2 regions of the Streptomyces sp. NPDC052064 genome follow, and region 2 is predicted to be linked to the other one. Evidence: predicted binding sites of a transcription regulator. Region 2 holds the regulator's gene; the other holds the start of a gene.
The links. Region 2 encodes HspR, which represses chaperone genes until heat shock. Its sites were predicted from a motif close to TTGAGNNNNNNNNNCTCAA; they were not measured.
Positions count from the first base shown of each region.

Region 1: dnaK (molecular chaperone DnaK) is a predicted target of HspR. The motif match lies at 7,773-7,791, and genes of this name have one in related genera.

Region 1 is NZ_JBVJJE010000005.1:559,133-570,411, reverse strand. It holds gene ACZ6TU_RS17035 (helix-turn-helix transcriptional regulator) at 1-810, opposite strand, end outside; gene ACZ6TU_RS17030 (hypothetical protein) at 850-1,329, shown strand; gene ACZ6TU_RS17025 (hypothetical protein) at 1,326-1,784, shown strand; gene ACZ6TU_RS17020 (class I SAM-dependent methyltransferase) at 1,791-2,531, opposite strand; gene ACZ6TU_RS17015 (4a-hydroxytetrahydrobiopterin dehydratase) at 2,536-2,841, opposite strand; gene ACZ6TU_RS17010 (helix-turn-helix domain-containing protein) at 2,970-3,776, shown strand; gene ACZ6TU_RS17005 (hypothetical protein) at 3,758-4,183, opposite strand; gene ACZ6TU_RS17000 (helix-turn-helix domain-containing protein) at 4,423-5,286, shown strand; gene ACZ6TU_RS16995 (nitrate reductase molybdenum cofactor assembly chaperone) at 5,404-5,865, shown strand; gene dnaK (molecular chaperone DnaK) at 5,862-7,727, opposite strand; gene ACZ6TU_RS16985 (OsmC family peroxiredoxin) at 7,964-8,392, opposite strand; gene ACZ6TU_RS16980 (vWA domain-containing protein) at 8,463-10,193, opposite strand; gene ACZ6TU_RS16975 (ATP-binding protein) at 10,262-11,279, opposite strand, start outside.
Region 2 is NZ_JBVJJE010000002.1:258,023-269,301, forward strand. It holds gene ACZ6TU_RS05785 (helix-turn-helix transcriptional regulator) at 1-337, opposite strand, end outside; gene ACZ6TU_RS05790 (DUF418 domain-containing protein) at 700-1,896, shown strand; gene ACZ6TU_RS05795 (sugar ABC transporter substrate-binding protein) at 1,889-2,998, opposite strand; gene ACZ6TU_RS05800 (heat shock protein transcriptional repressor HspR) at 3,270-3,722, opposite strand; gene dnaJ (molecular chaperone DnaJ) at 3,728-4,906, opposite strand; gene grpE (nucleotide exchange factor GrpE) at 4,943-5,599, opposite strand; gene dnaK (molecular chaperone DnaK) at 5,596-7,458, opposite strand; gene ACZ6TU_RS05820 (MraY family glycosyltransferase) at 7,553-8,575, opposite strand; gene ACZ6TU_RS05825 ((Fe-S)-binding protein) at 8,854-11,172, shown strand.

The DNA of each region.
Region 1 (11,279 bases), on a different contig from region 2:
CGTGGCGCGTGTCCAGCCGTCGTCTTCGGTACGTCCGTCGCGCCGTACGGCCTCCCCCGCCGGGCCGGTGAGCGTCGTCCCCGGGGCCAGTCTCACCAGGGCCTCGCCGCGGTGGAGCCGGTCGTGGAAGCCGCGCTGGTACGCCGCCCAGTACGCGGCCAGGTCGAAGCCCTCGGGACGGGTGAACTCCTCGTCGTGGGTGGCGAGTTCGAGGATCTGGTCGACCCGGTAGGTACGCGGTCCGGGACCGGCGACGACGTACCAGCGGCCCGCCTTCAGCACCAGCCCGTACGGCTCCAGGCGGCGCTCCACATCGGTGGGCTCGCGCCAGCGGCGGTACAGGACGTGCAGTACGCGGCTGCTCCAGACGGCGTCCGCGACGGCCGGGAGGTGAGGGGCGTCGTCGGCGTCCGCGTACCAGCCGGGGGCGTCGAGGTGGAAACGGCCGCTGATCCGGTCGGCGTGCGCGCGCAGCTCCGCAGGCAGGGCGGCGCGCACCTTGAGCTGGGCGGCGGCGAGCACGGAGCCGAGACCGAGCTGGGCCGCGGGGCCGGGGGCGCCCGCGAGGAAGAGGGCCTCGGCCTCGTCGGCGGTGAGGCCCGTCAGGCGTGTGCGGTAGCCGTCGAGCAGGCGGTAGCCGCCGGCGTGGCCCGCGTCGCCGTACAGCGGGACCCCCGCGGCACCGAGGGCCTCGACGTCCCGGTAGACGGTACGGACCGAGACCTCCAGTTCCTCGGCGAGCTGTGCGGCGGTCATCCGGCCGCGGGTCTGGAGCAGCAGGAGGATCGAGACGAGTCGGCTGGACTTCACTGACACATGGTGGCAGTGAACCGGCCGTACCGTCCCGCCATGCCCTTCACAGAGAAACTCCTGACCGTGCCACCGCCCGTCGAGGTGGCCGGCCGGTTGATCAAGCGCTACCACGTCACGGCCGGCCCTGAGGGGATCGCGCCCGAGGTGGAGAAGGCGGCGTACGCGATCCTGCCCGAGCTGCTGCCGGAGCCGGACGGGACCCCGCCGGCGACGTTCGTCGTGCTGCACCGGGGCGGCGACGACGGCGCCTATCTGAACGCGTACAGCTGGGTGTGGGACAACGTGCTGCACTTCGGCGGCGCGGCGGCGGGCCAGCCCGTCCTCGGCTGCCCGGACCGCGACCCCACACACTTCGTCAGGTCCGGCCTGCCGTGGATCGGCTGCGTCTGGGAGCTGCCGCCGATCCTGCACGAACGCGACGCCTGGGTGCGGCACATGCTCGCCCCGGACGTCCCCGACCTCGACGCCTATCTGGCCGACCGTCTGTCCGAAGGAACCACTGGAGACCGCTCATGAGCAGCCCGCACGACTTCGACTTCTTCCACGGCACCTGGAAGGTCCTGCACCGCCGCCGCACCGACTTCCTCGACCCCGGCAGCGACTGGGAGGAGTTCCCGGGCCGGAGCGAGTGCCGGCCGCTGTTCGACGGGGCCGCCAACATCGACGAGATCGACATGCCGCACCTGGGCGCGAAGGGGCTGACGCTGCGGCTGTTCGACCCGGTCCGTAAGGAGTGGTCGCTGAACTGGGCGTCCAACCGCAGCGGCACCCTGTTCCCGCCGGTCTTCGGCCGCTTCGAGGGCGAGAGGGGCGAGTTCCACGGCGACGACACGCACGACGGCAAGGACGTGCGCGTGCGGTTCGTCTGGTCGGGGATCTCCCCGGCCACCGCCCGCTGGGAACAGGCGTTCTCCGTGGACGGCGGAGAGACCTGGCTGACCAACTGGATCATGGAGTTCACACGGCCTTGAGGCCCCTCACGGCTTCCGGAACGCCCGGAGCGTGAAGAACGGGTCGGGGCGGGGTCTGTCCTGGTCGGGGAGTTCCGCCAGCCGGGTGGCGAAGCCGTCGGCGAGCGGGTGGCCGGGCGGCAGCGTGACGAACCAGCCGCGGCGCAGGTCGGCGACCGTACGGCGCGGGCTGCGGCCCTGCCCGTGACCGCGGAAGCGGGCCTGCCCGGCCGGGACGAGGCCGTGGTCGGCGGCGCAGGACTCGACGTCCGCCGCCGCGTCGCGGACCGGGCTGGGCGGGCGGGAGGACAGGACGACATCGATGTCACTGCCCACGTTGTGGGAGGCGGCCTTGTCGACCGTGGTGACGTAGACGCCGCCGGGCCGCAGCACGCGGGCACACTCTCCGACGATCGTCCGGACGTCGGCGGGCCCGGCGGCCAGGTGCAGCAGCCACACGCTGCACACGGCATCGAACTCGCCGTCCCGGAAGGGCAGCCTGCGGCTGTCGGCGAGCACCACGGCACCGGGCAGCCGGGCGGCGGCCTGCCGGGCCATCGCCGGGGCGAGGTCCACGCCGGTCACCCGCATGCCGTCGCGCGCGGCGGCGAGCCGGCGGGTCACGATGCCGGTGCCGCAGGCGACGTCGAGCAGGCCGCGCGTGTCCGGCGGCACGAGGCTCAGCACCGCCGCCGCGGCGGCGGCCGCCCTGGGCTCGCCGCCGCGCGAGGCGTCGTACCGCTCCGCTTCCTTGTCGTAGTCGAGCACCCGGTCAGTGTGCCCCGTGGCCGGGCGCCAGGTCCTCCACCTTGCGGGCGAGCTCGAAGTCCTTCTCGGTGACGGCGCCGCCCGCACTGTGCGTGTGGACGGACAGGGACACCGTGTTGTAGCCGAGCATGAGGTCGGAGTGGTGGTCGAGCTCCTCCTGGACCTGGGCGATGTGCACGACCATCGCCGTCGCCGCGTAGTGCGAGCCGAGCCGGTAGGAGCGGGTGAGGCGGTCCCCGTCGAGCGACCAGCCCGGCAGCTCGGCCAGCCGGTCCTCGACCTCCTTCTGCGACAGCGGTTCGACGGGCATGGGCAGCGCTCCTTCCCTGACACCGGGGTCCTCTTCTCCCTCCTCAGCCTGCCACAGCGGGACGTCCGAGGCCCTGGTCGGAACGGTGTGCCTGTCCGGCGCGACCGGTTCTCCACTACGGTCCCGGCATGACCACTCATCCGTCCACCGCCGACCAGGGCGTGGGCCCGCTGCTGCGGGCCTGGCGGGAACAGCGCCGGGTCAGCCAGCTGGAGCTGGCGCTGCGCGCGGACTCCTCGGCCCGGCACATCAGCTTCGTCGAGACGGGCCGCTCCCGGCCCAGTGAGGAGATGGTGCTGCGGCTGGCCGAGCACCTGGACGTGCCCATGCGCGAGCGCAACGCGCTGCTGCTGGCGGCCGGTTACGCCCCGCGCTATCCCGAGACGCCCCTGGGCGACCCGGCGCTGGGCGCGCTGCGCGAGGGCATCGAACGGCTGATCGGGGGCTACGAGCCGTATCCGGCGCTGGTGGTGGACGCGGTGTACAACGTCGTGGCGGCCAACCGGGGGATCATGACGCTGGTCGACGGCGTCCGCGAGTCCCTGCTCGAACCGCCGCTGAACGCGATGCGGCTCGCCCTGCACCCACAGGGCCTGGCGCCGCGCATCCGCAACCTGCGCGCATGGCGCGGGCACCTGCTGGAGCAGATGGAGCGGCAGATCGCGCTGCACCGCTCCGAGCCGCTGCGGGCGCTGTACGAGGAGGTGGCGGCGTATCCGGTGCCCGAGGCGGATCCGGCAGAGGAGCCCTCGGAACCGGTGCCGTACTTCGCGCTGCCGCTGCGGATCGAGCACGAGGGGCGGACGCTGTCGTTCATCTCCTCGATCTCCACGTTCAACACGCCAATGGACGTGACCGTCGCCGAGCTGGCCATCGAGACGCTCCTCCCGGCCGACCCCGCGACGGTCAAATACCTTCATTCACTCATGTCCTGACGGACCCTCAGTGCCGTGTACTGGAGGGCGGCGAACCCGGCCACGGTCAGGGACTGGAGCACCGTCCACACGGCGCCCGCCGTGCTCGGTGTGAGCCAGAGCGCCAGTGCCGCGAGGCTCACCGCCGTCCAGGCGAGGTTGGCCTCGACGACGGCCCGCACGCCGAGCGCCGGCGGCTGCCGGCGGGAGGCCAGCAGGCCCACGCCCGCCGCGTAGGCGGTGAGGAACGCGCCCAGTGCGAGCAGCAGCGTGGAGTCCACGCCGAGGAAACGGCCGAGCGGGCCGGAGAACGCGAGGTAGGCGAGCGCGTTGGCGCCGGTCACCGCCGCGTCCAAGGCGAGGAAGCGGCGCAGCATCGACTGCGGCGCACTGGTCCGGGCGAGCGTGGCGAGCTGGATCGCGGACATGGTGGATCACTCTCCGTCGGGTCGTGGTGTGGCGGCAGGTACCGGGTCCCGGGCCGGAGTGCGCCGGCCCGGGACCCGGTGCGTTCACGATCCCGTCCCGAGCGCGCCCGGTCGATTACCCGCGGGGTAATGCCCCGGCGACTCGCCCGTCCTCGCGATCTCCTCACCCGCGGCCCTGTGAGACCGACGGCGGAACGTGACAGACTGATCGCAGGCTTGGCACGTTGGGGAGGCGTGGCGTGAGTGAACGGCGGGCCGCACCCACCGTGGGTCAGGTGGTACTGGGCAAGCGGCTTCAGGAGCTCCGCGAGGCGGCGGGCCTCAGTCGTGACGAGGCCGCCCGGGTGCTGCGCGTCGCCCCGGCGACGGTCCGGCGGATGGAGACCGCCGACGTCGCGCTCAAGATCCCGTACGTGCAGATCCTGCTGACCGCCTACGGCGTGCCCGAAGACGAGGTGACCGCGTTCGTCGAGCTCGCCGAGGAGGCGAACCGGCCGGGCTGGTGGCAGCGGTTCCACGACGTGCTGCCGGAGTGGTTCAGCCTGTACGTGAGCCTGGAGGGCGCCGCCCGGATCATCCGGTCCTACGAGCCGCACTTCGTGCCGGGGCTGTTGCAGACCGAGGGGTACGCGCGTGCGGTCCTGCAGGCCGGCACCATCGGGAACTCCGGGCCGGAGGCCGTGGAGCGGCATGTGTCGCTGCGCATGGAGCGGCAACGGCTGCTCGAGCGCCCGAACCCGCCGCACCTGTGGGTGATCATGGACGAGACGGTGCTGCGGCGGCCGGTGAGCGTCGACGGCCAGGTGATGCGGGACCAGCTGGACAAGCTGCTGGAGCACTCCGAGCGGGACCGTGTCACGCTCCAGATCGCCGAGTTCAAGGACGGCCCGCACCCGGGGACGTACGCGCCGTTCTCCCTGTTCCGTTTCGCCGAGCCCGAACTGCCCGACATGGTCTTCACCGAGTACCTGACCGGCGCGCTCTACCTCGACTCCCGCAAGGAGGTCTCCGCACATCTGGAGGTCCTCGACCACATGACCGCGGGCGCCGCCTCCACCCAGCGCACCGAGAAGCTCCTGCGGGAGTACCGAGAGAGCTTCTGAACGAGGCCCCCCGCGCAGGCCGTGACCCGTACGGGCGTCGCCGACGGGTGCGCTCCCCCGCCCGCCCCTAGCGTCGTCAGCACGGGGCGCGGCAAGAGCGCACGCCAAGGAGGTCAGATGCCCGGCTTCGAGCTGCTGTACCAGGCGGCCGCGCTGTGCCTGACGTATCCCGGCGACGAGTTCCGCGCCCGGCTGCCGCTGCTGCGCGAAGCCGCCCCACAGCTACGGGAGTTCGCCGACCACGCGGCCGGCACCGCGCCGCGGGACCTGGCCGCCCACTACCTCCAGGTCTTCGAGAGCGCAGACGGCCACAGCCTGTACCTGAGCCGCTGGCGCGGGTTCTCACCGGCCCGCTTCCAGGAGCTCTACAGCTCCCACGGCCTGGAGCTCACCGGCGAGGAGCTGCCCGACTTCCTGCCCGCGGTACTGGAGTTCACGGCCCGCACCGGCAACACCGTCCTGCTGACGGAGCACCGGGCCGGACTGGAGCTGCTCCGCTGCGGGCTGGCCGACTCCGGAACTCCGTACGCGTCCGTCGTCGACGCCGTGTACGCGACGCTGCCGCCCGCGGAGAACTAGGCCGCTCCTCCCTTCTGGTCCCCCTGCTCCTTCTCCTCGTCCACGATCTCCGCGTCGACGACTCCCTCCTCTTCCCGCGGGGTTCCGGAGGGTTCCTCGGTGGGTGTCTGCTGGGCCTGGGCGTACATCGCCTGGCCCATCTTCTGGCTGACCGAGGCGAGTTTCTCGACGCCGGCGCGCAGGGCGGCGGTGTCCGCCTGCTGTTCCAGTTGTCCCTTCACTTCGGTGATGGCCGACTCGACCTCGGTCCTGGTGTCGGCCGGGATCTTGTCGCCGTTGTCGCGGAGGAACTTCTCGGTCTGGTAGACGAGTTGCTCGGCCTGGTTGCGGGTCTCGGCGGCCTCGCGGCGCTTGCGGTCCTCCTCCGCGTACTGCTCGGCCTCGCGCATCATGCGGTCGATGTCGTCCTTGGGCAGGGCCGAGCCGCCGGTGACGGTCATCTTCTGCTCGCGGCCGGTCGCCATGTCCTTGGCGGAGACGTGCATGATGCCGTTGGCGTCGATGTCGAAGGCCACCTCGATCTGCGGCACGCCGCGCGGCGCCGGCGGCAGTCCCGTCAGGTCGAAGACGCCGAGCTTCTTGTTGTACGCGGCGATCTCCCGCTCGCCCTGGTAGACCTGGATGCCGACCGAGGGCTGGTTGTCGGCCGCCGTCGTGAAGATCTCCGAACGCCGCGTCGGGATGGTGGTGTTGCGTTCGATGAGCTTCGTCATGATGCCGCCCTTGGTCTCGATGCCCAGGGACAGCGGTGTGACGTCGAGCAGCAGCACGTCCTTGACGTCACCGCGCATGACCCCCGCCTGGAGCGCGGCACCGAGAGACACGACCTCGTCGGGGTTGACGCCCTTGTGCGGCTCCTTGCCGGTGAGTTCCCTGACCAGGTCGGTCACCGCGGGCATCCGGGTCGAGCCGCCCACCAGGATCACGTGGTCGATCGCCGAGAGCTTCACGCCCGCGTCCTCGACCGCCTGGTGGAAGGGTGCCTTGCAGCGGTCGAGCAGGTCGGCGGTGAGCTCCTGGAACTGGGCCCGGGTCAGCTTCTCGTCGAGATGCAGCGGCCCCTCGGCGGAGGCGGTGATGTAGGGCAGGTTGATCGTCGTCTCGGTGGAGCTGGACAGCTCGATCTTGGCCTTCTCGGCGCCCTCGCGCAGCCGCTGCATCGCCATCTTGTCTTTGCCGAGGTCGACGCCGTACTGGCCCTTGAAGCGCTTGACCAGGTACTCGACGATCCGCTGGTCCCAGTCGTCGCCGCCGAGGTGCGTGTCGCCGTTGGTGGCCTTGACCTCGATGACGCCCTCGCCCATCTCCAGCAGCGACACGTCGAAGGTGCCGCCGCCGAGGTCGAAGACGAGCACGGTCTGGTCGTTCTCCTTGTCCAGCCCGTACGCCAGCGCCGCCGCCGTCGGCTCGTTGATGATCCGCAGCACCGTCAGGCCCGCGATCTCGCCGGCCTCCTTGGTCGCCTGCCGCTGCACGTCGTCGAAGTACGCCGGGACGGTGATCACCGCGTCGGTGACGTCCTCGCCGAGGTAGGACTCCGCGTCCCGCTTCAGTTTCTGAAGCACCCGCGCGGACAGCTCCTGCGCCCGGTAGCGGGTGCCGTCGATGTCGTCGTGGTCGGGAAAGCGCCAGTGCGCGTCACCCATGTGGCGCTTGACCGAGCGGGCGGTGCGATCCACGTTCGTCACGGCCTGCCGCTTGGCCACCTCCCCGACCAGCACCTCTCCGTTCTTGGCGAACGCCACGACCGAGGGTGTGGTTCTGGCTCCTTCCGCGTTGGCGATGACGGTGGGCTCGCCGCCTTCCAGCACGGCGACCACCGAGTTCGTGGTTCCGAGGTCGATCCCGACCGCACGTCCCATCGCTGTCCCCTTCCGCCAGGGCGCTCTCACTTTCCAGCACAAAACTTGAGTGCGCTGTTGTCAATGCCGCGATGGGGTGATCGGCCGCGGAGCGCCACGGCCCGCCGGGGCCGGTCGGTGACCAGCACGTCCACGCGCGGAGGGGCGAGGAAGGCCCGCATCAGGGTGTCGGTGAACCGACGACGTCGCGCGGGCCGCCCCTGGTGGGCGGGCCCGCGCGACGTGGGTGGGACTGGTCAGGTGAGCTTGGCGGTCAGGGTGATCGGGGTGGCCTTGAGGGCCTGGCTGACCGGGCAGCCGACCTTGGCCTCCTCGGCGGCGGCGAGGAAGGCCGCCTCGTCCATGCCGGGGACGCTGCCCTCGACGGTGAGGTGGATGCCGGTGATGCCCTCGCCGGGCTGGAAGGTGACGTCGGCGGAGGTCACCAGCTTGGTCGGCGGGGTGCCGGCCTTGTCGAGGATGTTGGAGAAGGCCATCGAGAAGCAGCTGGAGTGGGCCGCGGCGATCAGCTCCTCCGGGCTGGTCTTCCCGCCCGGCTCCTCGGTACGGGCCGCCCAGGACACCGGCTGCTCGGCGAGGATGCCGGAGGAGTCGAAGGTGACGACGCCGTTGCCCTTGAAGAGATTGCCTTCCCAAACGGTGTGTGCGGAGCGCGTGGCTGCCATGTCGCATCCTTTCGATGAGTATCCGGAAACCGTGACCGGGTTCCTGGCCACTATCCGATCACACTCCGGTTCAACTCACGCGGAAGACCGGGCCTCTGGCGGTGAACGGCAGCCGCGCCCCCCTCGGGATCAGGTACGCGTGCTCGCGCCGCACCCGCAGGACGTCGCACCAGCCGTCGGTGATGACCAGGATCGGCGCGCCGGGCGGGAAGTCGTCCGCACGGTGCAGCAGGTCGATGCCGGGCTGCAGGACGGTGCCGCCACGGCCGTGCACGCGCACCCGGCCGGCGATCTCGGTGACCGGCAGATAGCCGGCGTCACGCGGGGCCGCGTCGCAGAACACGACCCGGGCGGCCGGTACGTCCCGGGCGGCGGCGTAGGAGGCGATGGCGCCCAGTGCCTTGCCGAGCAGGACGCGGCCCATGGAGCCGGAGGTGTCCAGGACCACGCCGAAAGTGCAGCGGGCGATCTCCTCGGGCGGGAAGTACCGCCCGGCGCGCGGGATGCCGGGCGTGGCCGCCTGGCGCCGCGAGGGACGGGCGTAGGACCGTACGGGCTCGGGGCGGGGCACGAACTCGTCGAACCAGCGGGCGAGCCGCGCGTCCCACGGCAGCGGCGGATGGCTGAGCGCGCGGATCTCCTCGACCAGGCCGCCGGGCAGGAAGCCGCGCTCCTGCCGCTGATGCAGGTCGAGGCCCTGGGCGAGGCCACGTCGGTAGAACCCGTCCAGGTCGACGTAGTCGCGGGGCGGTCCGAGCGGCGCGCCGAGCACGTCGCCGACGCCCTTGCCGCGCGGGGTGGCCAGGCGGCGCATGCGGCGCAGGTCGCCGGCGATCCGGTCGTACACCTCCTCCGCGGACAGGCCCGCGAGCCCCGGGTCGTGCAGCAGCCCCTCGGGCATGGTGCCGACCTGCATCTCGGTCAGCCAGCCGTTGATCACGTAGTCGCAGGCGATGTTGAACAGGTAGGGGTCGCGGGTGCCGCAGCGGTCGCCGTGGCGCAGGGCGGCGTGCAGCATCTCGTGGGCCAGGACGAACCGCCACTCCTCGTCGTCGAACTGCCGCAGCGGGTTGACGTAGATCTCGCCGGCCTCGGCGTTGACGGCGGCGATCGCGATGCCGTGGGCGCGGGCGAGTTCGGCGTCGGCGACCAGCTTGATGCCGGACGCGATACCGCCGAGCAGCGGGTAGGAGGAGATGAACCAGCTCAGCGCCCGCTGCCAGGGGCGCAGCAGGGGCGCCTCGCCGTCCAGGCTGTCGCGGCGGCCGCCCGCCATGTCCATCGCGGCGGACACGGTCCGGGTCAGGGCGCCGGCGAAGGCCAGCTGCCAGTCGGGCGGCCGGGACCAGCCCACCCAGGGCACCAGCACCTGGTCGGGCTCGTCACCGGCTGTACCGCAGCGCTCGTACACGGTGGGCAGTCCGTCGCGTCGCCAGCGGGCGGCGAGCTGTTCCTCGTCGCCGTCCGGGTAGGAGGCGGGCAGGTGCTCCGGGGTCTCGCCGACGGTGAAGCCGAGCAGGAAACGGTTGACGACGACACAGCGGGCGGCGAGGTCGTGGCGGTCGGGCTGGACGGGGTCGCCCTTCACCGCCGGGACGTGCCCGAAGCCGAGGTGGAGGACGGCGTGGGCGAGCGCCCAGGCCCAGGCGGCGGGCTCGGCGAGCCGGTCCGGGTGGACGTGCAGATCGCCGTCGGAGTCGACGACCACGAGTCCGTGGCGGGGCGCCAAGCGGCACTCCTCCTGTCGGCAGACGTCGAACTCCACAGCGGCGAGCGCGGGGTTGGTCCGCATCAGCCGCATTCCCTCGGCGAAGGCCTCGCCCGCGAGGTCCCGCTTCTTCTTCCGCTGGTCCTTGCCGCGGCCACGGCTCACCGGCGTGCCTCCACCAGCCGGGGCATGTCCCGCGCCGCCTCGACGAGGAACCAGGAGGGCAGCAGGGGGTTGCCGTCGCTGTCGGAGGCGATGACGGTCTGGGCGACCTCGACGGATATCTCGGCGAGCTGCACCAGGAGCGACTTGGCGCGGTAGGCGGTCTGGCGGCCGTGCGCCGACATGTGCTCCTTGCTGACGGGCAGTTCCTTGATCAGGCGGCCGCGGAAGGAGTCGGCGAGGTAGAAGAGCAGGTCGCGGTCCTCCGGACGGTTCGGCCAGCGGGCGTCGCCCTTGAGGATCGCCTCGATCCCGAACCGGCTGCGCACGATCTTGACGTAGCCGCAGAACGCCTGCGCGTGCGCGGGCGTCAGCGTGCCGTGCGCGAGCACCCGCAGCGTCTCCTCGTCGAGGTCGCGGCCGAAGGAGTGCAGGGCGTCGGAGAGCATGTGCCAGGAACGGGGCGTGGAGAACGGCTCCTCCGTCTTCGGCGGCTTGGACCACAGGTGGTCGGGCCGGTCCGTGAGGTGGTCCACGATCCAGGGGTGGATGCCGTGCTCCGCGGCCCAGACGAGCCAGTCCGTCGGGGACGCCTCCAGGTGCACGTGGGTGAGGCGGTTGACGAGCGCGGAGGCGATGGGCCGGGCGAGCGCGTTGTCGGTGGCGCGGTTTCCGGCGCCGATGACGATCGAGCCCTTGGGCAGTTCGTAGGTGCCGATACGGCGGTCGAGGATCAGCGAGTAGAACGCCTTCTGCACGTCCGGCGTGGCCGCGTTGAGCTCGTCCAGGAACAGGCAGTACGGCTCGTCCCGGGCGATCGCCTCCGGCGGGCAGAACACCGAGCGGCCCTCACGGATCTGCGGTACGCCGATGAGGTCCTCGGGGGCGAGCTGGGTGCCCAGCAGGCTCACGCACTCCAGGCCGAGCGACTCGGCGAACGCCCGTACCAGGGAGGACTTCCCGATGCCGGGAGCGCCCCAGATGAAGACCGGCCGGACGGTGGCGAGGCCGAGCAGC
Region 2 (11,279 bases):
CCTCGCTCGCCGACGGGGCCGGCTGTACCTGACGCCCCAGCCCGGCGTACCACTCGAACGCCGCCACGGCCGAACCCACCCGACGCTGGCTCGCGCTGACCTCGTCGTACATCCCGCGCAGCAGCCGGGTCATGACCTCCTGCGGGGAGGTCGGCACCAGCCAGTCCATGTCGTCGGGGTCCGGGTGCAGCAGGGCCAGTTCCAGCAGGCAGGGCACCGGATCGGCGTCCCGGCGCGGCACGCGGCCCCGCCGTACGGCCCGGGAATACACGCGATCCCCGGCCTCGCACAGTCGGTCAGCACCATGTGGATGCTCCTCCGCCCCGTGCCAGGCCATCGCCGATCCCACCCCCGGTTTCGCCGTCCTTCGCAGCGCAACTATGCGCGGACGGGACCTGGTCCGCAACACGGCTTCACCACACCAGAACCCCTCTTCGCCCCATTTGCCACCGGTATGCGCAGCCGCCCTCATGGGCGCTTGGAGCGAGAGGGGAGTGGCGCGAACGCAGCCGATCCGCAGGCTCTCCTGCTGGAGCGCGTCTTCGGCCCGGTCGTCGAGCGGATCCCGGGAACAGGCCATGTTCCGGACCGGCTTCCGTTCGCGCCGGTCCGCGCGGCTGTGAGCGGTACGGTGAACCCGGGCGGGTTCACCGCGGTGTTGGTGTGGATGGCAGATCTACCGGCGGCGGGAGGCCCGGCATGCAGACACGAGTCGAGCTCCGGCGTCTGCCCGCCGTTGACGCGTTACGCGGTTTCGCCCTGCTGGGCATCCTGACGGTCAACAGCGCGCAGATCATGGATCCCTACGTGTCGGAAGGGATCCGCGAGCCCGGGGCGCCCCTCTGGGACCAGGTCGCCATGTGGCTGGTGACGGCGTTCGCGGCCACCAAGTTCTACCTCTTGTTCTCGTTCCTGTTCGGCTACAGCTTCACCCTCCAGACGGTCTCCGCCGAACGGGACGGAGCGAACGTCACCGCACGCTACCTGCGCCGGTCCCTGGGCCTGGTGCTGCTCGGCCTGGTGCACGCCGTCCTGCTGTACGACGGCGACATCCTCATGACCTACGGCGTCCTGGGACTGGCCCTGTTGTGCGCACGGCGGATCAGACCGGCCACCGCCGTGAAGGCCGCCGTCTGGATCTATGGGGTCTTCGGTGTCCTCCTCACCGGGCTGGGGGCACTGGCCGCGTGGGCCGACGAGGAGGAGTCCATCCCTCGACAGGAGATCGCGAGCACCGTGGCCGCCTACCGTGGCAGCGCCGGCACGGTCGTACAGGAGAACCTGGACCGGCTGCCCCTGGCGCTCCTCGGCGTTCTCCTCATGGCCCCGGGCGTGCTCGCCGCGTTCCTCGTCGGCCTGGCGGCGGGAAAGCGGCGCCTGCTCGCCCCGGGCGGAGCGGACCGCTCCCGGCTGCTCCGGATCACCGCCACCGGACTGGCCGTCGGAGCCCCGGGGGCCGTCTTCTTCGCCTCCGCCGCCCACGGGCCGCTGGACGACCGATGGCACTTCCTGGGAATCGGCGTGGGCATGCTGACGGCGCCCGCCCTGTCCGCCGCGTACGCCTGCACCCTGCTGCTCCTGCTGCACTCGCCCTGGGGAAACCGGATCCAGCGGCTGTTCGCCCCGGCGGGCCGCCTGGCGCTCACGAACTACCTCGGGCAGTCCCTGACCATGATGTTCGTGGCCACGGCGTACGGCCTGTCCCTCTACGGACGCGTGGGAGCTGCCGCCGTGCTGCTGCTCGCGGGCGCCGTGTACGCGCTCCAGCTCGCCCTCAGCACGGCGTGGATCCGGCGCTTCCGGCACGGGCCCGCCGAGTGGCTGCTCCGGGCGATCACCCTGGCAGGACGCCCGGGACGGGCCGGTACACCGCGAGCGCCGGAACCGGCTACTTGAGCCCGATCGCCGCGCAAGCCGTCTTGTACTTCGCCGTGCAGATGTCCGACAGCTTGTAGATGTCGTCCGCGACCACCGTGTCCTTGATGTTCTCCTTCGTCAGCGCCACCACGGGCACGAGCTGGGCGGGGATGCCCTTGTGGGTGGGGCTGTCGACCTTGTCGCGGGTGAGCGCGGCGAACTGGATGTCGCGGCCCTGGACCCTGGCCACGGCCATCTCCGCGGCGTTCTCGGCCTCCTGCGGGTACGACTTGTACACGCTCATGTACTGGTCGCCGGTGATGATCCGCTGCACCGCCGGGAGCTCCGCGTCCTGGCCGGTGATCGGCGGCAGGTCGGTCACGCCCGCGGACTCCAGCGCCTTGACGATGCCGCCCGCCATGCCGTCGTTGGCGGAGTACACCGCGACGATGTTGTCCTTGCCGATCTTCTCGATCGCCTCGGCCATGTTGGCCTGCGCGTTCTCCGGCTTCCAGTCCTTGGTGTCGAAGGACTGCGCGATCGTCACCTTGCCGTTGAGCTCGGACATCGCACCGGCCTTGAACTGCTTGGCGTTCGGGTCCGTCGACGAGCCGTTCATCATGACGATCTTGTCGGAGAGGCTCGCCTTCTCGCCGATGGCCTCCAGCAGGGTGCGTCCCTGGACCTCGCCGACCAGTTCGTTGTCGAAGGAGATGTACGCGTCGATCGGGCCCTCGGCCAGCCGGTCGTAGGCGATGACCGGGATGCCGGCGTCCTTGGCCTTCTTCACGCCGTCGGCGATGGCGTGTGCGTCGACGGCGTCCAGCAGGATCACGTCGACCCGGCGGTCGATCATCTGCTGCAGCTGGTCGGCCTGCTTGTCCGCGCTCGCCTCGGCGTTGGCGTACTCGACGCGGCCCCGGTCGTTGGTGAGGGACTCGACCTTCGTCTTGATGATGGGGTAGTCGAAGTTCTCGTACCGGGTGTTCGCCTTCTCCGGCAGCAGCAGGCCCACCGTGATGTCGTTGCCCTTCGTCGGGCTCGCGTCGTCGCTGCTCCCGGTCGCGTTGAGCACACCGCAGCCGGCGAGCGTGACGGACATCGTGGCCGCGGCCACGGATATGGAGATACGACGACGCATGCGGGAGCTCACTTCGCGTGTGATTCGGACGTGGGCACACCTTTGTGGCCCATGTGACTGAAAAGCCAACGCGGACGCGCCCCCAGCGTCAAGCGGAACCACTTAACGAGATGACAACACCACGCTCCGCAGCAGTTGTGAAGACCCTGCGGAATCGCCTCCCGGTGCCTTGCACCATCCAGCCATCCACGGGAGACCCAGCGAAAACGTCCCAAGACATACGAAAGAGGCCGGGAGTCTCCTCCCGGCCCCTTTCACAGGCGTACGCGCGTCAGTCCGACTGCTGCTGCCGCTTCGGCCGCCACACCACCAGCGCGCTGGTCTGCTGGACCTCCTGGTACGGCACCAGGTCACGGCGGTACGACGCGTGCACCGCCGCTTCGCGCTGCCGCATGGCCGCCGCCGCACCGTCGAGCGCGTCCTCCAGCTCGGCCACACGGGCCTGGAGCGCGGCGACCTGGTTCTCCAGTTCGATGATGCGCTTGATGCCCGCCAGGTTGATGCCCTCGTCCTGCGACAACTGCTGGACGGTGCGCAGCAGTTCGATGTCCCGGGCCGAATAGCGGCGCCCCCGGCCCGGGGTACGGTCCGGAGACACCAGACCCAGGCGGTCGTACTGGCGCAGGGTCTGCGGGTGCAGGCCGGACAGCTGGGCCGCCACCGAGATGACGTAGACCGGGGTTTCCTCGGTCAGTTCATACGGGTTGCGTCGACGACCGTCCATCTGACTCATGCTCCCTTCGCGGCCTGGAACAGATCCGCCCGCGGATCCTCACCCGCGGTCGCCTCGCGATACGCCTCGAGTGCGTCACGAGCCTTCCCCGTCAGGTCCTGCGGAACACTCACCTCGACGCTGACCAAGAGGTCGCCCCGGGTGCCGTCCTTGCGGACCGCGCCCTTGCCCCGGGCGCGCATCGTGCGGCCGTTGGGCGTGCCCGGCGGCAGCTTCAGCGTGACGGGCGGCCCGCCCAGCGTCGGCACCCGGACCTCGCCGCCGAGGGCCGCCTCGGCGAAGGTCACCGGGACGGTGACGGTGAGGTTGTCGTCCTTACGGCCGAACACCGGGTGGGAGTCGACGTGCACGACCACGTACAGATCGCCCGCCGGGCCGCCGCGCTCGCCCGGCGCCCCCTTGCCGCGCAGCCGGATCCGCTGGCCGTCGCTGACGCCCGCGGGGATGCGCACCTGCATGGTCCGCGAGGACTTGGCCCGGCCGCTGCCCTTGCAGACCTCGCAGGCGTTCTCCGCGATCAGGCCGCGGCCCTTGCAGTCCGGGCAGGGGTCGGTGAGGGAGAAGCCACCGCCGCTGCCCCGGGCGACCTGTCCGGTACCGACGCAGGTCGGACACACCCGCGGTGTGCCGTTCTTGTCGCCGGTGCCCGAACAGGCCTTGCAGGGCGACTGCGAGGACATCCGCAGCGGGACGGTCGCGCCCTCGATCGCCTCCGTGAAGCTCAGCGTGACCTCGGACTCGATGTCCTGGCCGCGCCGGGGGTGCGTACGCGTGCCCGGGCCCGCGCCGCCGCGGTTGAACAGGCCCCCGAAGACGTCACCGAGTCCACCGCCGAAACCGCCGGCTCCCTGACCGCCCGGGGCGCCTCCGAAGAGGTCGCCCAGGTCGAAGTTGAAGGAGCCGCCGCCCGCGCCGGGCCCCGGGCGGAAGCCGCCGTTGCCGAAGAGGGCGCGTGCCTCGTCGTACTCCTTGCGCTTCTTGGGATCGCCGAGGATGTCGTTGGCCTCGGAGATCTCCTTGAAGCGCTCCTCCGCCTTGACGTTGCCCTTGTTGGCGTCCGGGTGGTACTCGCGGGCGAGCTTCCGGTACGCCTTCTTGATCTCGGCCTCGGTGGCGTCCTTGGGGACGCCGAGGACCTTGTAGTAGTCCTTCTCGATGAAGTCCTTGGTGCTCATCCTCGACGCCCCTCCTTCCCTTCGTCCGCTATGCCGTCAGCCCTCTTCCGGGCCACCGCTCTCCTTGTCGTCGGCTTCGGCGGTCTCGTCCGCCTTGACCGTCTGCGCCCCCGGCTGGGGCTCGGCCACCGCCACCCGCGCGGGGCGGATGGTGCGCTCGCCGATCCGGTACCCGGGCTGCAGAATCGCCACGCACGTCGTCTCGGTGACGTCCGGCGCGTAGCTGTGCATCAGGGCTTCGTGGATCGTCGGGTCGAAGGGCTCGCCCTCCTTGCCGAACTGCTGGAGGCCCATCTTGGCCGCCGTGCTCTCCAGCGACTCGGCGACGGACTTGAAGCCGCCGACCAGTTCGCCGTGCTCACGTGCGCGGCCGATGTCGTCGAGCACGGGCAGGAGCTCGGTCAGGAGGTTCGCGATGGCGATCTCCTTGACCGCGATCCGGTCACGCTCGACCCGGCGGCGGTAGTTCTGGAACTCGGCCTGGAGGCGCTGGAGGTCCGCCGTGCGCTCGCTGAGCGCCGTGCGTGCCTGGTCCAGCTGGGCCACCAGAGCCACGTCCTGGCCCGTGTCCCCGGCCGGGGCCGCCCCCTCCTCCGGCGAGGGGGAGTCGGCCTTCGGCTCGGCGTCGTCGGAGGTGGCGCCGGAAGGGACGTCGGGCTGCTGCTCGTCGAAGCCCGGGGTCTCCTCCGTCACGCGGCACCGTCCTTCCGCTCGTCGTCCACGATCTCGGCGTCGACCACGTCGTCGTCGGCCTTGGCGTCACCGGCGCCGGCACCCGCACCGGCTCCCGCGGAGGCGCCGTCGGCGGCCTGCGCGGCGCCCGCGTCGGCGTACATGGCCTGGCCGAGCTTCTGCGAGATGGCCGCGACCTTCTCCGTGGCGGTGCGGATCTCGGCCGTGTCCTCGCCCTTGAGCTTCTCCTTCAGCTCATTGACGGCTTCCTCGACCTCGGTCTTGATCTCGCCCGGGACCTTGTCCTCGTTGTCCTTGAGGAACTTCTCGGTCTGGTAGACGAGCTGCTCGCCCTGGTTGCGGGACTCGGCGGCCTCGCGGCGCTTGTGGTCCTCCTCCGCGTACTGCTCGGCCTCCTGGCGCATGCGGTCGACCTCGTCCTTCGGCAGCGAGGAGCCGCCGGTGACGGTCATCTTCTGTTCCTTGCCCGTGCCCAGGTCCTTCGCGGTCACGTGCATGATGCCGTTGGCGTCGATGTCGAAGGAGACCTCGATCTGCGGGACGCCGCGCGGCGCCGGGGGCAGACCGGTCAGCTCGAACATCCCGAGCTTCTTGTTGTACGCCGCGATCTCGCGCTCGCCCTGGTAGACCTGGATCTGCACGGACGGCTGGTTGTCCTCGGCCGTCGTGAAGATCTCGGACCGCTTGGTCGGGATCGTGGTGTTGCGCTCGATGAGCTTGGTCATGATGCCGCCCTTGGTCTCGATACCGAGGGACAGCGGGGTGACGTCGAGGAGCAGGACGTCCTTGACCTCACCCTTGAGGACACCGGCCTGCAGGGCGGCGCCGATGGCGACGACCTCGTCCGGGTTCACGCCCTTGTTGGCGTCCTTGCCGCCGGTCAGCTCCTTGACGAGCTCGGCGACGGCGGGCATACGGGTCGAGCCGCCGACGAGAACGACGTGGTCGATCTCGGAGAGGTTGATCCCGGCGTCCTTGATGACGTTGTGGAACGGCGTCTTGCAGCGCTCCAGCAGGTCCGCGGTCAGCTGCTGGAACTGGGCGCGGGTGAGCTTCTCGTCGAGGTGCAGGGGGCCCTCGGCGGAGGCGGTGATGTAGGGCAGGTTGATCGAGGTCTCGGTGGACGAGGACAGCTCGATCTTGGCCTTCTCGGCGGCCTCGCGCAGACGCTGGAGGGCCATCTTGTCCTTGCCCAGGTCCACGCCGTGGCCGGACTGGAACTGCTGGACCAGGTAGTCGACGATGCGCTGGTCCCAGTCGTCACCACCGAGGTGGTTGTCACCGTTGGTGGCCTTCACCTCGACGACACCGTCGCCGATCTCCAGCAGCGAGACGTCGAACGTACCGCCACCGAGGTCGAAGACCAGGATGGTCTGGTCGTCCTTGTCGAGGCCGTACGCCAGGGCGGCCGCGGTGGGCTCGTTGACGATGCGCAGCACGTTCAGACCGGCGATCTCGCCGGCCTCCTTCGTGGCCTGGCGCTCGGAGTCGTTGAAGTACGCCGGGACGGTGATGACCGCGTCGGTCACCTTCTCGCCCAGGTAGGACTCGGCGTCCCGCTTCAGCTTCTGGAGCACGAAGGCGCTGATCTGCTGCGGGTTGAAGGGCTTCCCGTCGAGATCGATCTTCCAGTCGGTGCCCATGTGCCGCTTGACCGACCGAATGGTCCGGTCCACGTTGGTGACCGCCTGACGCTTGGCCACCTCTCCGACGAGCACCTCACCGTTCTTGGCGAAGGCGACGACGGACGGCGTGGTCCTGGCGCCCTCGGCGTTGGTGATGACGGTGGGCTCGCCGCCCTCCAGAACGCTGACGACGGAGTTAGTCGTGCCCAGGTCGATGCCGACCGCACGTGCCATGGTTGATTCCTCCAGCTGACTTGAGTGGAACGGACTCAAGTGTGCACGACGCCTCCCGACCGGTCAACAGAGCTGAGTCAAGCAGGCTCAAGTCTTATCCGTTCCTTACACGCAACGACGCTCTGACCTGCGGAGATACGGTGCGTCGATCGCCGTACACAGGAACACGGGAGAGGGCGAACACAGCCACGAGAGCCACTCCGGCCACCCACCACAGGGCGTCGCTCCCCACCCAGCCGGCGTGCGCGAGTACCCCGACGAGCACACCGGAGAACGCGCCGGCCCCCAGCAGCAGAGTCGTCCCCGGCACGGTCAACCCGAGCCGCCTCAGTCGGTGCGCGAGATGATCCGGCCCGCTCCGGAGAACGGCCCGCCCGCCCAACCGCCGCGCCAGCGGCACCAGTACGGCGTCGGCACACACCACGGCGGTCAGCGCGAACAGCACCCCGGCACTCTCCCCCAACCCGGACCCGGCCCGCGTGTACACGGCACCCGCGGCCGGCACGAACCCGGCGGACATCGACCCGCACGCCCCGAGCGCGGCCCGCGCGGGATGCCGGTTGTGCGGCAGGAACCCGGTCAGCGCGGCGGCCAGCACGCTCATCAGCACGGCGATCCCGTCCATCGTCTCCACGGCCGCACACGCCGCCACCCCGAAGGCGGTCACCACCCCCACGGAACCCGCGAGCCCGTCGGCGTGATCGAGCCCCCGGAAAGCGAAGGTCACGCATACGACCCACCCGACGGCGAGCAGCCCGCCCCCGGCCCCGGTCTCGCCGTACGGCACGACGCACGCCGCCGCCACGGCCGTACCGGCGACGAGCACCCACCGCCGCAGCCGCCACACGTCGTCGGCGAGCCCGAGCACGGCGACCACACCGCCGGCGACGAGGAGCTCCCGGACCCCGTCGGCCACGGGCGGCGCGACCCCGATCCACTCCCCCGCCCACATGACCGACCCCACGACGAGCGCGACGGCCACACCCCCGGACAACGGCACCCCCCGCTTCCGTCGCCGGTCGAGGACGCGGAGGCGCAGGGCGGGAGCCCGGAGGAGGGCCGAGAGGAGGGCGGTGAGGAGGAGGGCGGTGGCGGCGGCGCTGATCCCATAGAGCACGGATATAAGTTAGGCGTAACTATGACAATTCGGCACTCATAACACGACGGGATCCACACCCGGATCCACGACCGGATCCACGATGGAATCGCCGGCCGGATCCGGGCGGTTCCTGAGGCAACCCTCAGCGATTCAGATCACTGCCCACCCGGCTACAGTGCTGCGGAAGATAGGGGTAGTCTCAGACGGACTGCATAAGTTACCGCTTAGTAATCTCGGGGAATCCTCGAGAACGACAGGTTCCCCCGACAAAACCCTCGCAGGCCCGAGGAGCCCCCATGCAACTCGCCGCGATCATCGTGTCGCTGGTCTTGACCGTGGTCGGCGTCGCGCTGCTCGCACGCGCGATCGGCCAGTTCGTCCGGTACTTCAAGCTGGGCCAGCCCGTGCCCGCCGGTACCCGGACCGACAACCCCTACCAGCGCAGCGTGACCCTGGTGAAGGAGTTCCTCGGCCACACGCGCATGAACCGGTGGGGGATCGTCGGTATCGCCCACTGGTTCGTCGCCGTCGGCTTCCTGACACTGCCGCCCACCCTGGCCCAGGCCTTCGGCCAGCTGTTCCAGGCCGACTGGGTGCTGCCGGTCATCGGCGACTTCCTGCCGTTCGAGCTGTACATCGAGTTCATCGGCGTGATGACGGTCCTGGGCATCGCGGTGCTCATGGTGATCCGGCTGCTGAGCCTGCCCTCGCGGGCCGGCCGCAAGTCCCGCTTCGCCGGTTCCAAGGCCGGCCAGGCGTACTTCGTCGAGTACGTCATCCTCACCATCGGCCTGGCGATCTACGTCCTGCGGGGCCTGGAGGGCGCGCTCCACCACGTCGACCACTACGAGGCGTCGTACTTCGCGTCGTACCCGCTGGTGCTGGCCTTCAAGGGGCTGAGCGTCCCGGCGCTGCAGAACCTGGTCTACCTGGTGGCGATGATCAAGATCGGCACCTCGTTCATCTGGATGATCGTGGTCTCGCTGAACACCAACATGGGTGTCGCCTGGCACCGCTTCCTGGCCTTCCCGAACATCTGGTTCAAGCGCGAGGCGACGGGCGGGACGGCGCTGGGCGCGCTCCAGCCCATGACCTCCGGCGGCAAGCCGATCGACTTCACCGACCCGGGCGAGGACGACGTCTTCGGTGTCTCCCAGGTCGAGCAGTTCTCCTGGAAGGGCCTGCTGGACTTCTCCACGTGCACCGAGTGCGGCCGCTGCCAGTCGCAGTGCCCGGCGTGGAACACGGGCAAGCCGCTGTCCCCGAAGCTGCTGATCATGTCGCTCCGCGACCACGCGCACGCCAAGGCTCCGTACCTGCTGGCGGGCGGCGGCAAGACGATGGAGGGCGAGGAGAAGGCGTCCGAGGAGCAGCTGGCCGGCGTGCCCGCCGCCGCCCTGGCGGAGGCCGAGCGCCCCCTGGTCGGCACGCTGGAGGACAACGGCGTCATCGACCCGGACGTCCTGTGGTCCTGCACCACCTGTGGTGCCTGTGTCGAGCAGTGCCCGGTGGACATCGAGCACGTCGACCACATCGTCGACATGCGCCGCTACCAGGTGATGATCGAGAGCGCCTTCCCGTCCGAGGCGGGCACGATGCTCAAGAACCTGGAGAAGAAGGGCAACCCCTGGGGCCTGGCGAAGAAGCAGCGCCTGGAGTGGCTCAAGGAGGTCGACTTCGAGGTCCCCGTCGTCGGCAAGGACATCGAGGACCTGTCCGAGGTCGAGTACCTGTACTGGGTCGGCTGCGCCGGCGCCCTGGAGGACCGCGCGAAGAAGACCACGAAGGCCTTCGCGGAACTCCTCCACATCGCGGGAGTCAAGTTCGCGATCATGGGCGGCGACGAGAAGTGCACCGGTGACTCCGCTCGCCGTCTCGGCAACGAGCCCCTGTTCCAGGAGCTCGGCATGGAGAACGTCATGGCTCTGAACACGGCGTTCGGCGAGGAGATGGACGACGAGGGCAAGGTCGTCCCGGAGTCCGCGAAGCCCAAGTCGGCGAAGAAGATCGTCGCCACCTGCCCGCACTGCCTCAACACGCTCGGCAACGAGTACCCGCAGCTCGGCGGCGACTACGAGGTCATCCACCACACGCAGCTGCTCCAGCACCTGGTGGACGAGGGCAAGCTCATCCCGGTCACCCCGGTCGAGGGCATCATCACCTACCACGACCCCTGCTACCTGGGCCGCCACAACAAGATCTACACGCCCCCGCGCGAGATCATCGCCAGCGTCCCGGGCATCCGCAACGAGGAGATGCACCGTCACAAGGAGCGGGGCTTCTGCTGTGGCGCGGGTGGTGCGCGGATGTGGATGGAGGAGCGCATCGGCAAGCGCATCAACAACGAGCGTGTCGACGAGGCGCTGTCGGTGAACCCCGACATCGTGTCGACGGCGTGCCCGTTCTGCCTCGTGATGCTCACGGACTCCGTCAACGGCAAGAAGAACGACGGCAAGGCGAAGGAGTCCATCACGGTCGTGGACGTCGCCCAGCTGCTGCTGGACTCCGTCAAGACGCCGGTGCCCGCGGAGGGCGAGGGCGACGACGACGGCGGCGAGCCGCCGGCGGGGACGGCGGACTCCGCGAGTGCGCCGGAGCCGGAGCCGGTCAAGTAGGCGGTTGCCGCGGGTTGTTGTCGACGCCCCCTGTCCTGAGTTGTCGGGCAGGGGGCGTCGGCGTTGTACGGCTGCTTCGGTACGGGTGGCACGGGCAATCGCAGCGG